One region of the Vibrio sp. 2-Bac 85 genome, then DNA from elsewhere that is predicted to be linked to it. Evidence: riboswitches for the same ligand, from Rfam matches in the RefSeq annotation. Region 1 holds a riboswitch; the other holds the start of a gene.
The links. Region 1 has a riboswitch for cyclic di-GMP ahead of MT390_RS03535 (fibronectin type III domain-containing protein). Riboswitches for the same ligand answer to the same signal wherever they lie in the genome.

Region 1 (10,949 bases):
GTAACTTCGATATTTTGGTCAGTGAAGATGGGAGTACATGGAAAACGGTGCTAGAAGGTGTTAAATCATCGGGTAAAGTTACTTCGATAGAGCGTTTTCCATTTACAGCAGTAAAAGCCCGTTATGTTAAGTATGTTGGCCATGGTAATACTAAAAACATGTGGAACAGCGTTACTGAATTTTATGCGGTAAATTGTGCTGTGAATACATGTCTTGCTAATGAGTTTATTACACCTGATGTAATTGCTGCTAATGAAGCTGAAAACAAAATTTTAGATAAGGCTGCAAAAGCCAAAAAAGCGAAAGAAAAAGCAAAAATGAAAGCATTACGATTGGGAGATTTTGGTACGCACGTGCCATTAAAATGTGATTCAGCCATCTCTGATTGTAGTAAAAAAGTATGGTGGGATGTACCGTTAAAATCACCGACTATTCCAGCCGTGCCATTAGCGGGTAACAAACCTGGAGAAAACTTCGATTTAACCACTTGGTATTTATCACAACCCTTTGACCATGATAAAAATGGAAAACCTGACGACGTTAATGAGTGGTATTTAAACCAAGGTTATGAACAACCTGAACTTTTTTATACTGCGGATGATGGCGGTTTAGTGATTAAAACTTTTGTTAAAGGTACTCGTACGTCTAAAAATACTAAATACACTCGTACAGAGTTGCGCGAAATGTTACGCCGAGGAGATAAATCTATTTCTACCAAAGGTGTTAACAAAAACAACTGGGTATTTGGCAGTGCACCAGAAGCTGATCTTAAAGCCGCTGGCGGTGTAGACGGTGTGTTAGATGTCACAATGAAAGTTGATAGTACCACTTCAACAGGTGAATTAGGCCAAGTAGGTCGTTTTATTATCGGTCAAATCCATGATCAAGATGATGAACCTATTCGTCTTTACTACCGTAAATTACCAAACAGAGATACTGGTTCTGTTTACTTTGCACATGAAAATACCTTGGAAGGTTCAGATAATTACTTTAGTTTAGTAGGTGATTTAAGTGGTGAAGTTGACGATGGTATTGCGTTAGGTGAAGTATTCTCGTACCAAATCAAAGTTGAAGGTAATACCATGACGGTGACAGTAAAACGTGATGGAAAAGAAGATGCAGTTCAAGTTGTTGATATGAGCAAAAGTGGTTATGACCAAGGTGGTCGTTACATGTACTTTAAAGTAGGGGCATATAACCAAAATAATAGTGGTGACCCAGAAGATTATGTTCAAGCAACATTCTACAAAATTAAAGCATCACATGATCAATATAAATAGTAACAATCGACTTTGTAAATAATGAATCTGTAAATAAGACCCTATTAATCATTACAGGGTCTTAATTTTTGATAACGTTTAACTATTGATTATTTAACTATTGATTATTTAACTAATATTGAATATTTTACTAATAATGAACATAAAGCCAGTACCTTTACTGGCTTTATATTTTAAATTGCTTTGGACTAGCTACGATAATTTCTCATTCTTCATTTCACTCTTTATAGATGATTTAGATACTTGTTACTTATTATTTGAATCTAAGATTCTGAATAAAAGTGTACTTATAAGTTATATCAAATCCGTTAAAGATCTTATCAATTTTGTTGCTTAAATTTATCACTTCTGCATTAATGTTTTTATATAAAAAATAAAGATCCTACACTATTTATGCGTTAAATAAATTCAGTTTTTTATGTCCAGTATTTGCTCTAATATTTAATTAAATTGCGATAATTACCGTCTTTGTCTTCTATGCTCAGCATTTTAATTGTTATCTATTCATTCAAATACAACATTAAAAGTGCTGTAATAGCATTTCTTCAAATTGTTTTATTAAATTCATTCTTAAATGGTAGTGCGCAAATGGTAAAAGGTAAGTTTGTTACAGGTAATATTTTTAACCATATTATTGTTATGTCATCGACTAATGCAATTGGATTAACAGCATTATTTTTGGTCGATTTAGCGGACCTTTTCTTTATCAGTTTGTTAGGTGAAACCGAACTAGCTGCAGCGGTTGGTTATGCCGGCACAATTGCATTTTTCACAACTTCTATCAGTATTGGTTTATCAATTGCAATGTCGGCTTTGGTATCAAAAGCTATCGGGCAGCAAGATCGAGAAAAGGCACGACGATTAGTCATTAACATACTCGGTACAGGGTTCATTATCAGTGCATTAGTGGCAGCAGTAACTTGGTACTTCACGCCTGAATTAGTCAGTTTAATTGGCGCAAAGGGAGAAACACATCAACTAGCGGTTGAATATTTACGCATATTATTACCGTCACTGCCTATTTTATGTTTGGGCATGAATGCTGGTGCTGCTTTACGTTCGGTAGGAGATGCAAAACTTGCAATGTATACAACGTTAGCTGGTGGGGGTGTTAATGCACTGTTAGATCCGTTATTTATATTTACCTTTGATCTTGGCTTACACGGTGCGGCAATTGCTTCAGTTATCGCTCGCTTTGCTGTTGCTTTTGTTGCCATTTATGGGGTGACTAAAGTACATAAACTAATGGGCACATTTAATGTTAAACATTGGTTAGCGGATCAAAAAGAAATTTTCAATGTCGCCATTCCTGCAATGAGTACCAATATTGCCACGCCTATTGGTAATGCTTATGTCACTATGATGATTGCTGGATTCGGAGATGGATTTGTTGCTGGATGGGCAGTAATAGGGCGTTTATTACCGGTTGCATTTGGAATGATCTTTTCCATTTCCGGTGCTGTTGGCCCGATTATCGGACAAAATTTTGGTGCCTTGTTATATGATAGAGTTCGCCTAACTAGCAAACGAGCTATCGAGTTTACAGCTGCATACGTAATTATTGTCGCCTTGATTATTTTTCTGATACAAAATCAAATAATCTCTATTTTTGGTGCGCAGGGCGATGCCGAAGAGATGATTCGTTTCTATTGTACATGGCTATCTATTGTGTTTGTTTTTAACGGCCTAATCTTTATTGCTAATGCAACATTTAATAATTTAGGCTTTCCTAGTACATCGACAATGATGAATATAGGCAAGGCAACAATAGGTACTATTCCATTTGTTTATTTTGGAGGACAATGGTTTGGTGCGTTAGGTGTTGTTGCTGGGCAGGCCGTTGGGTCTATATTGTTCGGTTTAATTGCATGGTGTTGGTCATTACGTATATTAAATAAATTAGGTGATGATCCGAAAATGCAATGTGAGCAAGAGGATGATATAAGTCTTAATTCTGTACTCCCTTTAACCCCATTTTCTTCTAGCCGTATCTATCTGTGTTCCGATACTGATGAATGCCTAACTGAACAGCAATTAAAGGATATCGAAGTTATTGAGGGAAAAGAAACAACTAAAAGCTGATTAAGATTAATTTGCTATTTGAAAAATAAAATCCGTTAAAAATAATATTCATCGCAAGGATCTACGATGAATATTAATGATCAATACCTTTTTATAAGGTGTCATCAAAAATGACCCCAATCTTCTAAATTAATTTAAAAGGCTGCTACTTTAAAAGACTACTAAGGTTGATTGTCTGATCATAAGATTTAGTAAACAATGGCGAGCTAATTTCAAAGTGTAACGGTAAATCTGGATTCGTCAGCATAGAAAATACATTGCTAAACATATCACTTGGTTTGATACTTAGTGGTAGTTGTAAGCTGCTTTTACCAGTACTAATTTTTTGACTCGTTAGTGCGCCTTTAAAAAGATCATTACCCTTTGAAGACACTGAATATGTTAGGTCATCAAGTGGTAAATTGAAATCATTTTGGTTGTCTACATCAACACTTAAAACAATGTCTAATTGTGAAAAGCTAGCGTTAACCACTTTCATATCTGCGATAGTTAATTCTGGTATATATAAAGTCGCAGATTTTTCAAATGGAATTGGTAGACCGAGAGTATTTACATTACCCTTCACTTGATAATCTAATTTTCTATTTTTAAATAATAACTGCTGTAAGGATGTTAGCGTTTCTTGAGTAAGTGCAATCGAAAGACTGACATCTTTATCTCCATTTGCAGGTAAAGTGCCTATGGCATCGGTTTCACCATTCAACATTTTTTCATTATTCAGTGAAAGTTCATAGCTAATTGAATTCACAGGAATAGGATAACCATTCTCGTTGGTAATAGTAAATGTAGGGTTCAGTTCAATACGATCCATTGATACTTCACCTAGTGCAATTGATTTGTAACCTACTTGTGGTTGTTTAAAAAGACCTTCTGTTAATGTTGAACATCCTGATACCAAAGTTATCATGGCAACAACTATTAAATTTTTAATCATAATTTTTCCTGTTAATTTAAGTTCTAGTAAAGCAGTATTTACAACTCGTTGTTGAATAGCGCAATGTTGATACCCCATATCATGAGTTACAACTTATTATTTATAGTTTTCAACATTTATTATAACAGAATCAATAGTTAGTTCTTTGAATTGAAATAAGAACAAGATAAAAATATTGCATGAATTAAACAAGTCAAAAGCTCAACCTAGTTATAAACAATTGTTATGAAAAATAATAATTTCTTCATTACTTATATAGAATCTTTGTCCACTTAAGTGATTGACTTGCGATATAAGGTCAACTTTATATGCTCACTTGTGTCCGGGAAACCTATCGTTCTTTACAAATAAACCTGATGGTCAATAGAGCCTAACCAAGTATAAAAATAAAACTTCATTTATCTTATTACTTGAGTTCAGATCCTGTATTGACCATAAGTTTGTTTTTAATCAATGATACGTTACTTAGTCAATTGATTAAAAAGCAGTTTTTGTTATTGTTGCCTAAATAAAAACGATTATAACTTACAGCTTTTAGGAGATCGTCATGGAGTACAATAATTTTATCATTGCAAGAGCATTGCATATTGTTGCAATTGTAATGTGGATTGGTGGTGTTGCATTTGTTACTACGGTTTTGATTCCATCTATCCGTAGTGCAAAGTCTATCGATAATAAATTGCATCTATTTGAAATGCTTGAGGGTAAGTTTGGCTTTCAGGCTAAATTAACAACGGTTATAACAGGTATTTCCGGTTTTTACATGCTAGATGTGATGAATGCATGGTCAACAATGAACTGGTGGATTCATATTATGATTTTTGTCTGGTTTATTTTTACCTTAGTATTGTTTCTCTTGGAGCCGCTTATTTTACATCGGTGGTTTCATCAACAAGCTGAAAAGAATACTGAAAAAGCATTTTTCTATTTACAGTTGATGCATACTATATTGCTTTCAGTTAGTTTAATTGCTGTTTTTTGTGGTGTAGCTGGCGCACATGGTTTATTTTTTTAATTTATTGAATTCAAGTAATAACAACACATTTATTATTTAATAAAAGCAAATATTACAGTGCGTGCATTCCTAGTACTGTGGATATTCAGTATAAGGAAAAATGTAAGGTTTATATTGAGTCAATGCGATTTAAAGCATGCATTACGTTGACATGACCGCTATTTTTAGCAAACTAATAACCGTTAAGGAACCGTGTTTAACGCGTTCCTATCTATATTAGACATAGTGGAAATAGTAGGCGGACTATTAAGTTATGTACTAACGACCTAGTAGTTTTTTAAACATGCTTGAAATGATGGAGGCAAAACTAATTGTTTCAGCATTTGAGGCGCTATCTGCACTTTCAGCTTTAATGGCGGCTTTATTGTCTGGAATAGATTTTATCAATTTTGATAAACTGTCTTCGTCAAAAATGAACCCATTACTATCATTCTCTTGCTGATCATATTTATCGATTAATAAATCCAGTATATTGATGATAGTACTGGTTTTATTGAGTGAACCTATATTATCAAACACTGCACCATTACCTAATTCCACAATCCGCCTACGGGCACGGAAATCTTTTCTTTGCTGGCTGAGTTCTTTCCAACTTAATTGATTAACGGTGGTAAGTATTTTATGGTCATTGCGCCAATATATTGCATCTTTACCAATGATTAACCCCCTATGAAACTGAGTAAATGAGGTACGCATTGCGGCTAAGATATATTCTTGGTCAGGAATATCTAAAACAGCGCGTGCATAATGCTCGATTTCTTGTGGCACAAGAGGATTCATATTAAAATTATTTTCACCATGGTAATAAGTCAAAATATTTATTACTTCATCCAACATGTTCATTTGTAACTCCTTGATAAAATTAAGGTACCTATCTTACCTAGGTTTAACAGGTATATACAGGCTAAAAATATACTTCACTTCTCGTTTTTACTATATTTTGTATGACAAATGTAAGTAGCAGTTTTGATCGTGGTATTTTACTTATTAAAATCGATAACAATTTAATCTCATGGTTACAATTGCTTTTGGGAATCAAGGAACAGCAGATACTATCTGCGCAGGGTTAATAAAAAGATTTCAACCTATTTTTATGAGCGAGTTTAGTGTAGAATCCCGCCTTTATTTTTGAATAACTTGCAATAAAAATATCAGAATTTAAAGCGTTATTATTTGATGCTTTCTTATCCTTTTTCTTCTATAACAAATAATGAAAACAACTATGAAAAATATAACGATAGCAACGCACAATGGTAACTTTCATGCGGACGATGTGTTCAGTATCGCAGCCCTTAAATATATCTTTCCAACTTTTGAACTAGTAAGAACACGTAACTTAGATGTTATTCAAGAGGCTGATTTAGTGATTGATGTGGGTGACGAATATGACCCAGAAGAAGGGCGCTTTGACCATCATCAACGCGGTGGAGCCGGGGAGCGTGAAAATGGTATTCCATATTCATCATTTGGCCTAATTTGGAAAAAGTATGGGCTAACGATTTGTAATAATGATCAAGATGTTGCAAATTCAGTGGATGCCGGTTTAGTTTCTACCATTGATGCAATAGATTGTGGACATGTAGAAGGGGTTGCTCAAGGCATTAGTTTAAGCCAAACTATTTCGATGTTTAACCCTACCTGGCAAGAAGATGGTGATTTTGATAGCTGTTTTGACCAAGCGGTAGAGTTTGCTCACGTCGTTCTATCTCGTTTTATTGCCTCTGCTAATGGTGGAATAAGCGCTAAAGCTATTGTTGCGAAAGCTATTACCGAAGCAGCAGATCCCCGCCTTATTGTACTGCAACAATATACGCCATGGAAAAGAACGGTGCTTAATTTGTCTAAAGAAGCATTGTTTATGGTTTATCCATCTCAATCGGGACATTGGAGAATTCAAACTGTTCCTGTTGAACTTGGTTCTTTTGAAGATAGGAAGTCGCTACCTAAGTCATGGGCTGGTTTATCGGATGAAGCATTACAACAAGAAACAGGCCTGACAGACGCTATGTTTTGCCATAATGGTTTATTCATTGCTGGTTGTGAATCTTTTGAAAACACCATGAAAATGGCATCAATGGCACTTTCTGAATAGTTTTTTAGCCATAAGTTAACAAGCTGAGTATTTGTCTCGCTTGTTAACTGCTTAAGATTTCAATTTAGCCCTTCAACACCTTCTTTAATTGTTCTATTCAACTCCATTCTTTGATCGAAGTTCCTTAAATGAAGCAAATATATATGCGCATCACGAAAAACGAATTGGTTGCTCCAAGGCGGTAAATTGATTTGTATCATTTTATTTACTACATATTTGATTAGTTGATTTTTAATCCAAAAATAAATTAAATGTTAACATATTGATTTTGCGATAAATAAAATAAAAGTTGAAAATATTTGTCTATTCCTTTGGTATTATTTTTTTTCTGTTCTATATTTTCTGGGCGGTAAAGATTTACCGAATACTTATAAACTTTTCTCATTTAGATGTTTACATATTGTAGCTAGAAAAAGGCAAACTAAGGGAAACTTTAGGACGCAAAACCACCGGCCTGTGGACAATTAATTGTCTATGGCAGCGGGGTTACCGAGGCGGTAAATATTATCCCTCCACTTTTTTAAACATATAATACAATGTCACTGGACGCTGAATGATCACTTTTGTGGAGGCAAAAATGAATCAGCACCTTTTTAGCGTAAAAAAATCATCTCTTGTTTTATTTTCACTTTTAGCAGGTAGCTCAATGGCTTCTGCTGAAAACCTAAAAATAAATTGGACCGATAACTCTACTAATGAAGATGGCTTCATTATTGAAAAAAGAATTCAAGAAAGTGACCTATTTGAGATTGTTTCTACTCTTCCAGCTAACGCTAGCAATTTTACAGATTCTAACGTTATTGTTAATCAAACTTACTGCTACCGCATTGCTGCATTTAATCAAGCAGGACAAAGTACTTCTGATGAATCATGTTTAGAAGTCTATGAAGTTGCAAGCTCAGAAACGCCAGTAGAACCAACTACACCAGCAGATACTACAACTCCAATTGAAACAGATACTCCAGCAGATACAGGTATCATTTACACAGCGACTGACATCGCCATCTCACATGAGTTTACAAGTAAACCAAGTATCATTGAAGTGGGTGAAAAAGAGTTATATTCATTTAGAAGTGAAGCTGCTTATAACGAAGGATATAGCGACGATAGTATTGCAAATAGTCAATTTTCAGTTAATGCAGGTAACGTCGGTTATAAGGACCGTAACTACTTTAGTTTTCAGGAGAATGGAACTGAGTTGACTAATGGTTATGCGTCAATGAAATTTAATACAGGTAATAAATTATCATTTGATTTAGTAGGAAATGGCCAAGAACAAAATGCAACTTTGTATATGCAAGCAGGTGCATGGAGCCACAATGCATCAAGCGTTATTGTCACTGTAGGTAATGAAGTAGAGACTATTACGTTACCAAGAGGTTACGCTTGGACCTACTTTTCTGTTTCTATTGCATATGACGGTTCAACACCCGTTTCTATTAGCACCGATAGCGACGTAGGTGGTTATAGTTCAGTAATGTTTGCTGGTATTGTATTAAACAATGCAATAACAGCTGTAGAAGAAGTTGAAGCTGTAGAGGCTGTAAAATATGCGGCGCTTCTTTCTGTTGATGCCAAAGCCGGCTATACAATTGATGTTGCAGACGCAGAGTTTATGACACACGATATGCAATCAGGAAATCATGATCTTACAGATGCACAAGTTGAATCAATCTCATTTTCTGGCAAAACTTATGATGTTACGAAACGTTACACCTTCACTGACCAGAATGGTAATGACTTCGTCGGCTATAAAGGTATGAGCTGGAAGGAAGAGAATGGTGTTGCACTTAAACTTAAAAGTGGTGAGTCTCAAGTTAATGTAGCTTCTCTATACTTTTCAGCGGGTGCTTGGACTAGAGAAACTGCTGCTGTTGAAGTTGTGATTAACGGGGTAAGCGAGATTATCGAGTTAAGTTCAGGTTATTCTTGGAAATATATGCAGGTAGACGTTGAATTTGAAGGTGAGTTAGATATTGATATTCATCCAGTAGGTACGATAGGTGGTTACAGCGCCTTCAACTTTGCTGGTGTTACATTGAACTAATCAAAGTTTAAAACCCAACATTAAAAACCGAAGCTTAATAGCTTCGGTTTTTTTGTTTTATGAACTCATCAAGTATTCGAGAATTGATACAGCTCCTTAATTGCCCTGTAATAAAAAGAGACTGTAATAAAAATGTGTGGCAGTGTTAAACCCTCACTAGCAATATCTACTCTTGATTGGTTAATTTACCTTTAACGTTATAAAACTAATTTCACAATATTTATTCCGAACCATATAAACATCTGAACAATATTGCTGGTCAAAATCAATAAAAACTCCTTGTTCTCAATCCCAATTACTAACTATTATTCAATCAAACGCCTTGCCCTCATTATTTTTTACTTCGCAATTTTTGACCATGTAATTAAGCGGAATGGAATTGCTCAAAAAAACTAGTTATTCGTAGTGATAAAAAAATTAAACATATCCATATTTAATGTTGTACATCCTACTAACCATTCTAAAGATTAAAAATTTATGATAATTCAGCCCTTCAATGTCAAATAAACCCTTTTTTATAGCGGTAGAATTTTTGTTGTTACTCACTAACCGCATTATGATAGTGTTTAACTAGTTTTGATTGCTTATATAGATGACACAGTTAACTAATAGGGGGATAGAACATGAAAAAAACGCGCACAGAATCTGACAGTATGGGAGAGCTTGAAGTTGACATTAATGCTTTATATGGAGCGCAAACACAACGAGCAATTAATAACTTCCCTGTAAGTGGCCTTAAATTACCGGAATCATTTATTAGTGCTTTGTTATTAATTAAGTCAGCGGCCGCGACTGCAAATATGACGTTAGCACATTTATCTAAAGAGAAAGGGAAAGCGATTAATCTCGCTATTGATAAGTTATTAGCAGATGCAAATCTAATGGACCATTTTCCCGTTGATATTTATCAAACAGGGTCTGGTACTAGTACTAATATGAATGCTAATGAAGTCATTGCAAATGTAGCGAGTCAAATTTGTGGCGAAAAAATACATGCAAATGACCATGTTAATTTTGGCCAAAGTAGTAATGATGTGATACCAACAGCTATCCATGTTAGTGCATCAATTGCATTGCATAATAACCTTATTCCTGCGTTAAAATCATTATCTAGTACTATTCATATTAAAGCGCAAGAACTTGATGCTTACACTAAGAATGGACGCACGCATTTAATGGATGCAATGCCGATACGTTTTAGCCAAAGCTTAAATAGCTGGGCAACGCAAATAGAGCAAAACATTAAGCACTTAGAGTTGTTACAACCGAGTATTCAACGTTTAGCTCAAGGTGGAACGGCCGTCGGAACGGGTATCAATGCTGATCCTGCTTTTGCTAAAGTATTTAATACCGCTCTGTCAGATATAACTGGAATTACATTTAAACCTAGCAATGATTTTTTTGCTGCAATCGGTACTCAGGATACTGCCGTCGCATTATCAGGACAACTTAAAACAACCGCGGTATCTATTATTAAAATTTCCAATGATTTGCGCTGG
Region 2 (10,949 bases), on a different contig from region 1:
CGTTGCCACACCTTTACGGCCATTACTTCCTTGAGCAAAGCCCACATGCTCAGCAAGCGCCATCCCCACTGGAATTAATACCACGGCGCGACCAACTGAGGAGGGCATAATAAACCCTAAAATAATGGCACTAAACACTAACCCTGAGATAAGTCGTGGATAGCTAAGTGTTAAATGTGGTGCAATGAATGAAGCACATTTTTTATCTAAAGCTGAGGTGGAAATAGCTGAGCCAATAATAAACCCTGAAATAATCAGCCAAACAGCGGTGGATGAGAATCCTGAAAATAAAGCACTAGGTTCGATTAATTGCAATATCACTGATAAAGCAAAAAACATTAATCCAGTTAAGAAAGGGGGGAGCAGTGAAGCACTCCAACAGGTCAGAGTTATTAGTATAACTGCAGCGCTATATGAAAATGAAACGGGATAGTTTGCTAATGGAAACGCCATCATATAGAGAGCAGCAGCAATAGCGGTAAATGCAGCTATGCTTTTAAAATTAAGTGTAGGCGCCACGACAGTGATCCTTGTTATGTTGAAAAATGTTGCAACGAAGACGTTGATGCGTCTATGATATCTAACCTTTGTTGGCGTTTTAAGTGGTTATTATGACAAAAGATATCGCTAATGCGACAATGTTGCCTCCAAGCAATGTCGCTTTTATTGTAGACTCGACCAAACCTGTACTTACCCATCAAAGAAGTATGCCGGCAGAAGCTAACATCATGTCCCATGCTCATCCTCGAGGTCAATTATTATGGGCTGAGAAAGGTGTATTGCGAGTGACAGGAGAAGAAAACGTTTGGGTTGTTCCTTCTTCACATGCAATGTGGATCCCTGGTGATATTACCCATCAAGTTAGTAGCGAAACCAATACACGTATTCGTAATTAATACCCGTTACCACTCAATATGCATTATTCAGTCGCTAACTCGGACATCAAGACAAGGCGTAACATGACGACAATGGTTAATCCTTATCGAATGTTACAACGCAGTATTGGTTTTCGAGTTAGCGACCCACAGGGCATGCCGTGAGATAACCATCTTCGTTGTTATAAAGTTTCGATTTAACTCATTATATCTTCAACTTTATGCCTAGAACCTGTTCACCTCACGTCTTGCTGATTTTTGCATCTTGAATGATAACGGGTATGTATCGACCCCAGTTATAAAGTACGGAAGCAAGAACAAACGATAGTGATGGTCGCTATTAGTCCGCTATTACAACAAATAATATTGCGTTTAACTGATACCAAACAAACATTATCTGAAATACGTAAACAACGATTGGGTTTAGTCGCAATCGATGAATTAGAAATCTTGCCCGCGGTTAACGCGTGTATACATTCAGGACATGATCCAAGGTTGCAACGTCTAGTTAGCTATATCGTGCTGCACCCTAAGCAGTCGCTCTCATTAGTAGAATTATCTAGGTTAGCTGGCGCAAGTGTAAGAACCATTGAACGACTCTTTAAAACTGAAACTGGTATGACCTTTCGTCAATGGCGAAGCCGGTTTCGATTAATGAATGCATTGGTGCAATTATCTGAAGGTGAAAGTTCAACGGCCGTAGCCTATGAATTAGGGTATAAAAGTGTCAGCAGTTTTATCCAAGCGTTCAAAATACAGTTTGGTTGTACACCGCAAGAATACAATAGGCGCCAATTATTGTAGGTTGCTAATAAACTAATCTAACGCATTATCTATTGATACCTGTTAAATGCTGTTTCGTTATTTTTTATGTAAAGGGCTGCTTCATTATTGGGCTACTTAATAGACTACGTAATTGATCATTTAATAGATTACGTAACCAAGGTAATTTGTTACCAAAATTAACATTTCCCTTTTATCCATTTTTCCTGACGTTCAAAAAATAACTTGGTCCTTATTACGCGAATCCAAAGAGTAATTAGATTGCGATTATTTGAAACAATAGACTGCTACAGATAAGTGTTATATTTTTTTGATTTATTAATAATTAATTTTAATGCGTTGATAAATAATGATATTTACATTTTATTGCTTTATAAAGGATGTTTCGAATTTGTATTAAAATTTAAGCGTGCTATAAATAATTGTCTAATTTAATTTTTATCAATTCGATAAATTAATATCATAAATAATAATCTATTGCGCTAATGCATCTGATTCAGTAATTACAATATTATTAGCTAGAAAAAGGCAACTTAAGGGAAACCTTAATACGCAAAACCACCGGCCTATTGACAATTTATTGTCTACGGTAGCGGAGTTACCGAGGCCATGATACTTCTCATTTATCCTCTTTATTTTTTTCTTCTGTTATATATAAAAATTTCTGAATCATCACTTTTGTTGGAGACAAAAATGATGATTTTAAAAACCACGCTATTTAAAGCGATGTTATGTCTTTTTCCTGTTCTATTAATGGGTTGTGGTTCATCTGGCTCATCAAGTTCAGAGTCAGCTAAAGTATCAGAACAAGCTGATTCAAATGAAGAATCTGCTGCTAAAGAGTCATTAGATACAATAATCGCCACAGAAGATGATGCAGTAGAAGACTCTACTTCAGAGAACACTCTAGTTGAGGACTCAAGAAGTGAGACTCCTATTCTTAGTGGGTCGATTGATAATGGAGCGATTGTTAATGAATCTATTCTTGAAGAAGAAAGCACACAACAAACGGATACGTCTTCAAATACCGATGATTTACTCAGCACTCCTGAGTCAGAACAAGCGAGTGAAGTCGATTTATATATCACTTGGGGTGATAATTCTGATAATGAAGTAGAATTTATTATCGAGCGCCGTATTCAATCTAATGTTGATTATGGAACTACGTATTATGTTGCTGAAAATACAACATCATATAATGACGAAGGTGTTCAAGTAGGTGAAACTTACTGCTATCGTGTTAGTGCATCAAACAGTATTGGTAAATCGTCATCGTCTGAACAATGTATAGAATTATAATTTCAGTCCAAATCTAAGCCAAACCAAACACTCTGTTTGGCTTTGCAAATAAATCACTTTCTTATTCCATATCAAAACCCAGTGCTGGCATCGCACTGATATCAATACTATACGTTTGCGCTGATCATGGTATTTATCGTAGTATTTTATCCTGTTTGGCTTTGCTAAAAGCAATTGATGATTTGCTAAGGCTTAACGTGGCGGGATCTAACTATGTTGAGCATGGTCTTATTTAAAGTGATTTTTAGATCATGGTGCAAAAGGTAATGCTTTCTCGGTTAGCTCTACACTCTTATGAGTCACTTAAAAGTAACCTATCCCAATTATAAGATTCTAATCTAAACGTAGAGCAAATTGCCTTAGATAAATAAAGTTATTATAACACAATTGGCGCATTCAAATTCGTACCTATTATTAACTATTAATTTTGCCAATTCTGCTGAAATTAAATATATGACTGAAGATGATTTAAATCAATGGGGAAGGCAATACTGACCCCATCCATTGATACTTTTTTATTACCTGCTTATTCAAAGACTGGAAGTTATTTAAAGCGGATCACTAGCTCATGAAGATCGTCAGCAGTTTTACTCAGGTCATTAATAGAAGAGGCTGCATCGCTTGTAATAGTTACATTGTCATCGGTTAAGTCTGAAATACTGACTACTTGGCGATTAATATCTTCAGATACGTGAGTTTGCTGTTCAACAGCTGCGGCGATTTGGATAGACATATCTGAAATTTTACCAACAGAGTCAACAATGCCATTAAGCATTTCCCCACTCTCTAATACCCTTTCTAAACCGTTATTTGCTTCAATGGTGCCTTTTTGTACGTGAGCGACGGCATCGTCTGTTTTTTGGGTTAATAATTCAACGATATTATAAATCTCACTGGTTGAATCTTGTGTATTTTTGGCAAGGTTCCTCACTTCATCGGCAACAACCGCAAAACCTCTGCCTTGTTCGCCTGCTCGAGCGGCTTCAATCGCGGCATTTAATGCAAGTAAATTGGTCTGTTTTGCAATTTTCTCAATCATATTCGTCGCTGTAGCAATTAACTTTGCTTGTTCTGATACGCTAATAACCGATTGACTAATGGTTTGCACCGTTTTTCGTAGTTCATTGATTGAATCACTGGTAACTTTAGCTAGTTGTTTACCTTCTGTAGCAAGCCCAAATGCAGTTTCAGTATATTTTGCCGTATCATTAACTCGTTCAGAGACCTCTGCAATTGTTGATGTTATTTCATTCATTGCAGTTGCAACTTGAGTGGTTTCTGACTGTTGTTGCTCCAGGCTATTTTAGAGTTTTGCACGAGTGTCGATGATTGATGAGAGCTTGCAGAAACTTTTTTTGCCGCATCTTCAATACGACTAATAATAGTTGTTAAATGAGCCTGTTGACTAAGAGTTGCCACTTCTAAACTACCCAGCATACCAGTGTTGTTTGTATAGGATTGCACTGCTTGTTCGTGAGAAAAGTTATGTTTTAAACATTGAGACAAATTAGTGATAATGCGCTTTTTTACCGCGCTAACCCAAATGCCATATAAAATAGTTGAACAAGCAAGAAGGCTAAATGCAACTGGTATTGACCCTGCTATATAACTAACAATAGACAAAATCAACATGACACTTATAAATATAGTTGGCGCTGAAACAGGCGCAGGTTTCTTTAGTCCCTTTCCTGCAGTTACTCGTTTATAAAGCTTTTCTGCTCTTTCGACATTCTCCTGTTTAGGGCATGACCGAACAGACTCATAGCCAATAATTACACCATTTTCAGTCACGGGTGTGACATAGGCATCAACCCAATAATATTGCCCATCTTTGCAGCGGTTTTTAACCAAACCCATCCAAGGTTTACCTTGCTTTAGGTGCTTCCACATTACTTCAAATACTGCTGGTGGCATATCAGGGTGCCTGACTAGATTATGCGGTTGGCCAATTAATTCATCACGCGAAAAACCACTTATTTCAACAAAAGCATCGTTACAATAAGTTATATTGCCATCGTTATTTGTTACTGAAATTAATTTGGAATCTGGAGAGAATGTTTTTCGTTGATCGATAACGGGCAGATTTTTACGCATTAAATTTAACCTTGGTTGATATTAAAACTTGGTTGATATTAAAACCCATTAAATACAATAGATTTTTGATAAAAGTAAACTGTAGTGTGTCAAATAAGTTGTAAGGACTTAATACGAAATTAAATCGTTAACTACTGTAAAACCATAATAAGAGCTCTGATGAATTTGCATTTAAATAGCTCCTACGAGGTATTTTTTTGAGGATTTTACAGGACTTGTTAACAAAAACACACCTTATATCTGTCGGTTAAGAATTTGTTTCTTATATAGTGATTTAGCCTTGTTTTTTGATAAAAATATTACTCTTTAAATACGTAAATAATGTAGGTAAGCAGTCGGGTTTTTCTCTTTTTATTTATATTCATGCACGAAGGTTGGCGCTATTTAAAGCACATTATTTATTCCCTAGTAAGGCGAAGATTACGTAATTTAGTCAAATGTCTGATTTGATTTTGTTAAAAGCCATGCTTTTGAGAAAGCATAACGGGGATGGATATTGCCTAAATTGCTTAGATGAATAAGGCTTTAAACGGAGAAACAGGCGCACTTACAAAATAAAAACGTTATTTTTAGAACACTTTTAGTTTCTAATGGGTTTAAGTCTAACTGGTTTAATTTTAATTACTTTAACTACTCTAATCGCTTTAATCTTAATTTGTGTCTTATTTATTAAGCTTAATTATTTTCAGGTGTGGCGCATACCCTATAGGAGGTGTTTTTATTTTTTTGTTAAAAATGAAAGGCTTTCATTACTTAATGCGCATATACTCGGCGAGTTAAATCAATTAATGTAGGCAGGAGAATTTCGTTTAATTAGATAAAAGATTCAATGATACAGGGTGGTTTATCTGTATTTATTGGTTGTTATGGCGAACATCCATTAGAGGTCGTCTGTTATGTATTTAGTCAATATATCTTCAGAGCTTATTTATACCGTCGAATCCCCCTCAAGCTTTGTTTTTAACATCGCAGCTGCGAATACTGTGCATCAAAAAACAGTACAAGAAAATCTTATTATCTCTCCTTCCATCGACAGTGAATGGTTTCAACTAAATGATTTTGGTTGTCGTGGCCTGCGTTTAACAACAGAGCCCTGTGAACTTAGCATTCGATATAATGCCAGCGTCGAATTATCACCAGAAATAGAACGCGTATTTTATTTAAATGAAGTAGAACATAAAAGGCTACCGGCTTCTGTTCTGCCTTTTTTAAGTCCGAGTCGTTATTGTGAGTCAGACCGATTAGGGCGCTTTGCTTGGAATGAGTTTGGTCAGTTAGCCAGTGGTTACTCGCGCGTTCAGGAAATTTGTAACTGGGTCAATACGCATATTGATTATGTTGCGGGCAGTACAGATAGCTCGACAAGTGCCTGTGATGTGCTTATTCAGCGTGCGGGTGTTTGCCGTGATTTTGCACATGTGAGTATTGCGCTATGTCGTGCTTTGGGTATCCCTGCACGCTATGTGTCGGGTTATGCGGTTGGATTAAAACCGCCTGACTTTCATGGTTTCTTTGAAGTTTATTTGGAAGATCGTTGGTATCTTTTTGATGCAACCCGAATGGCACCCATTAGCGGGTTGGTTAGGGCGGGGATTGGCCTTGATGCAGCGGATGCGTCATTTGCGAATATTGTTGGTCAAGTAACTATGTTGTCGATTAATGTGCAGGCAGACGCTGCTGATCCGTCTTTTTTATATAGTGATGGTGTACCAGTATCGACGGCGTAGTTTAGTTTTTTGAGTTATGTTGTTATCTTATTATGTAGCTGTGTGGCTTTGAAGTTATATAGCTATGGGGTTAATGTTCGTCTGCGCTCATCCTGTCATTTTGATTATTATTTGTTTGGTGTTTCGCCTTGTCGGCGACCTCACTTTCTCTGAACAGCAGAGAAAGTGGGCAAAGAGAGCTGTCACCGATTCGTTTTCTGATCCAAGTAATAAATTCCTTTCTCAACGCACCAGTTCATACGGAATATTCACCGGTCATGTGCTGAATGAACTTAAGCCAAACGTCCTGTTTGGCTTTGCTGAAAGGAATTGATGACTTGGGAAAACTCAACGGTGGGAGGATGTAGCCATGTTGAGTTATGTTTTATTTGAACCTATTGTTCAGCAGTGTGTAATCATAATTTTTCTATCCCTGCTTTAACCGCATTTATTAATAATTGTAAGGTGCCTTTTTTCTGAGAAGGCTGGATTATCTTTATCTCCGGCTCTAATAAATTTAATAGTTCAATTAAAGTGTTTTTTTCATTCCCAAGAAAATCACGTATATTGATTGATTTATACCTGTTGAAAAGAAAATCAGCAAACTCTCCAATATCTCTAATTGACCAGTTGTTAATGACTTTAAACCATTGTTCAGAAGTGTATTTATTAATAAAGTCATAGTGTTGGAATTTATTATATATTTCGATATCTGTCTCTACCCATGATTGTTTAATTTTTTCAAAAAGTGAGTCATTATCCTCTGCTACTTTTTTAATCGTCGATATTTCTTTTTGATTATTAAATTTATCAAGTATTACCTGTGTATAAATTTTCAATGATTGGTGCCTATTTTCTAAAGAAAGTAGGTCAAAATTCTTTTCTTCACATAAATCTGAAATTTGATTAAGAAAACCTATTTTATCTCCTTCTATAAATTCTTGATCTAATAAATAAAGGTAGAAATCACAGCCTTCAAACCATTTCGATATCGGTACCTCAATGTCCTCAAAAATAAATTTTTTTAGTTTTTGTATCAAATCAGCAAACTCTGTTTTTGATAGCGTATAACCTCTTGAAAAAATAAGCTTGTCGATTGGATCATCTTTGCCTGGTAATCGACCTAATTTGCTTATTGATGGAGGAATATGTATTTTACCGCTGCAATATTCGACCATCTCATTCGATGGTACATTAATAAGTCTATATTTTTTAAGCTCATCTTTTTCAATATCTTGAGGATTGTTTTTTGTACCTGATATTGAGTTTATTTTTGATTTTAAACTTAACCCTGTAATTATTTCCTCTGAATTTTTCCCCAAGCAATAATGCAAATAAGAAATTCGTAGAACGCCTTCAATTATTAATTCCATACTTGCATCAATATCAATAAGCTCATCATGAGTTATTAATTTATAAATATTAGCTAGTCTATTCGCAGCTCTTTTTAGAGCCCTGAGGTTTGTAAAAGCTAGCGTGTTAACTTCTTTCTCTATGATATGTTGGTACTTGTCAAAGTAGTCGTAGTGTTGAAATGTGATTTGTAATATTTCTTGATTTGTTCTCTGGAAATAGACCCTATCAGAAAAAGACTTTTCAACCATCGCTTCATCAATTTTTGCTTTCTTACCATTCATCACAAAAATAAATTCTAAGCTTTTTTCTTCAATGAGTTGCAAGCATTCACCAACTATAATTTTTTCTAAGTCAGCGTTACCAATACGTTCGAGATCGTCCAGTATTACAGTAACATCAGTAACATCAGTAATTCTATTCAGTATTGCATGTTTAACCACGCCGGTTGATCCCTTAAGAATAGATGCTATTGTTCCTCCATCTTCTCTTACATTTTTTAATATGGACAAAGTACTGTCGGCGAGTTTATCTAGAAAGTTTTGATCTGCCTTTTCCGATAAATAAACAGAAGATATTAACTTATCTCTAAAGTCATCGATGCTAGATAGTCCTGTTAAAGAAAAGAATACAACCTTTTTTTGTTTTTTAACTTCGAAAAACGGGATCAATTCAGTTTTAATGTAATGAGTTTTACCGACTCCCCACTCGCCATCAAGCATAACCATTGATGGAAATGAGTCATCCTCAAGCAAGGCCAATATTTGTTTAGTTGTTTGTGACATAATCATCTTTAACTTTTTGAGTATTAAAAGGAATTTTACTAATCATTAAATTAAAGTATCAGCACCACTCAATTGAAGCAATAATAAATAGTATCAGTTACATTGGTCTAATCTTCTTAAATCATCTTAAGCCTTAAGTTCGTTTTTAGTAATCATCTCCTACTAAACAACCAACTCACAATATTTAACTTCCTAATTACTAAATATTTTCAATCACTTAACCCAATCACGCTAGTGGACTTCTATATTTAAAAAAATAACCGTTGTCGAACTTGAAACTCGCTCTATAATGCGGCTAATTTTAGCGCTATAAAGCCGGTATTGGTTGCTTAAGGCGTATTGATAATGTGTTAAATAGTCATCAATTTGGGTGGCTATAGTGAGATGAAAGGGTTGGAAGATGAGTGATGTGTTGAGCATTGTTTTATTAATACTAGCAGGTGCTTTATTTGCTATGTCGGAGATTTCGGTTGCGGCGGCTAGGAAGATTAAGCTGCGTGTGATGGCGGATGAAGGCAGTGCTAAAGCACTTGATGTGATTGAGCTGCAACAGCAACCGGGTAACTTTTTTGCAATGATGCAAATTGCATTAAATGGTATCTCTATTCTTGGCGGTATTATTGGTGAGCAAGCATTAACTCCTTATATTCGTAAGATGGTCAGTCTGTTTTATCAAGGCCCGTTATTGGGTGAAGTCAGTTTTGTCCTTTCTTTTATTTGCTTAACTTCTTTGTTTATTTTGTTTGCTGATTTATTACCTAAACGGTTGGCTATTATTATGCCGGAAGCGGTGGCTATTCGTATTGTGTCCTTGATGCGCTGGATAACCTTTTTGTTAATGCCGGCTGTGTTTTTGTTTAACGGCCTGACTAATATTATGCTGCGTTTGTTTGGTATTCCTACCGAGCGTACGGAGTTGGTGACAACGGAAGATATTATCGCAATGATGGATGCGGGCGCGGAAGATGGCAGTTTGCAAAAGCAAGAATATCAATTGATTGGTAACGTGTTTGATTTAGAAGTTAGTACCATCGGCAGTGTGATGACTCCGCGTGACCAGATCATCTTTTTTGATTTAGATGATAGTAGCGATGAAATCAGCAAGAAAATTATTGAACAGCCTCATAATGACTTTCTAGTGTGTGATGGTGGCTTGGATAAAATTCGTGGCAGTATTGAATCAAAAGAGATTTTACGCCTAGTGTTAAAAGGGGAGTTGGCACAAATTCACCCAACACAGGTGGATAAAGATTTGTTCTACTTACCTGAAACATTGACGCTTTCTGAAGCATTGAATGCCTTTAAAGTGGCGACTCAACCTTTTGCGGTGATTGTTAATGAATACGCCACTGTGGTCGGTATTGTGACGGTAAAAGATCTGTTGAGCAGCTTTATGGGGGAATTGATCACGCATCAAGATGAAGAGCAAATTGTACAAAGGGATGATTCGTCTTGGTTGATTGAGGGCTTAACACCAATTAATGAAGTAATGCGTTGCCTAGCGATTGAAGAGTTTCCTGATCGTATTCAATATGAAACGATTGCTGGTTTTATGATTTATACACTGAAACGTTTACCTAAACGCACCGACCATTTTACCCACCAAGGTTACAAGTTTGAGGTGTTGGATCTGGAAGGTGTTCGTGTTGAACAAATTCTGGTGACTAAGCTTAAGTAACCTCAGTTCTGGATAAGCAAAGCGATACAACACCGTTATTTCCGCGGATTTCTTTGTTAAACACTCTCTCAATAACCAGTTGTTGAGAGATAAAGTAGTTCATTTAACTTGTTTGATAGATACGAGTACATATCTAGAACCACATAACCATCGCCACATAACCACATAACCACATAACCATCACCACACAGCAATCACACAATAAGCGCACAAAATAAATTTTATTATTGTGCGCTTATATCCAGCCCATTCTCTTCTTATTTTACACACTATTTAGCATCACTTTTTTTGTAAGTTTAACCTGTAATTTTTGTGTGTTTATTTTGTATAACGCTTTTTAAATCAATTACTTTTATTTCCTTAAATTGCTTGCTTT

Region 2: it holds a riboswitch for cyclic di-GMP, as region 1 does, so the genes downstream of both, MT390_RS12300 (hypothetical protein) here and MT390_RS03535 (fibronectin type III domain-containing protein) in region 1, are expected to answer to the same signal.

What each region holds. Positions count from the first base shown of each region.
Region 1 covers NZ_JALAAB010000002.1:135,576-146,524, reverse strand. Annotated here, with positions in the region: gene MT390_RS03565 (polysaccharide lyase family 7 protein) at 1-1,280, shown strand, start outside; gene MT390_RS03560 (MATE family efflux transporter) at 1,869-3,362, shown strand; gene MT390_RS03555 (LEA/WHy family protein) at 3,508-4,296, opposite strand; gene MT390_RS03550 (hypothetical protein) at 4,844-5,311, shown strand; gene MT390_RS03545 (hypothetical protein) at 5,570-6,154, opposite strand; gene MT390_RS03540 (MYG1 family protein) at 6,534-7,403, shown strand; cyclic di-GMP riboswitch class I at 7,809-7,897, shown strand; gene MT390_RS03535 (fibronectin type III domain-containing protein) at 7,981-9,450, shown strand; gene MT390_RS03530 (class II fumarate hydratase) at 10,074-10,949, shown strand, end outside.
Region 2 covers NZ_JALAAB010000011.1:17,396-28,344, reverse strand. Annotated here, with positions in the region: gene MT390_RS12315 (SLC13 family permease) at 1-519, opposite strand, end outside; gene MT390_RS12310 (AraC family ligand binding domain-containing protein) at 612-896, shown strand; gene MT390_RS12305 (helix-turn-helix domain-containing protein) at 1,206-1,679, shown strand; cyclic di-GMP riboswitch class I at 2,176-2,264, shown strand; gene MT390_RS12300 (hypothetical protein) at 2,352-2,957, shown strand; gene MT390_RS12295 (methyl-accepting chemotaxis protein) at 3,502-4,212, opposite strand; gene MT390_RS12290 (PAS domain-containing protein) at 4,209-5,051, opposite strand; gene MT390_RS12285 (transglutaminase-like domain-containing protein) at 5,948-6,778, shown strand; gene MT390_RS12280 (hypothetical protein) at 7,174-8,895, opposite strand; gene paeA (polyamine export protein PaeA) at 9,296-10,573, shown strand.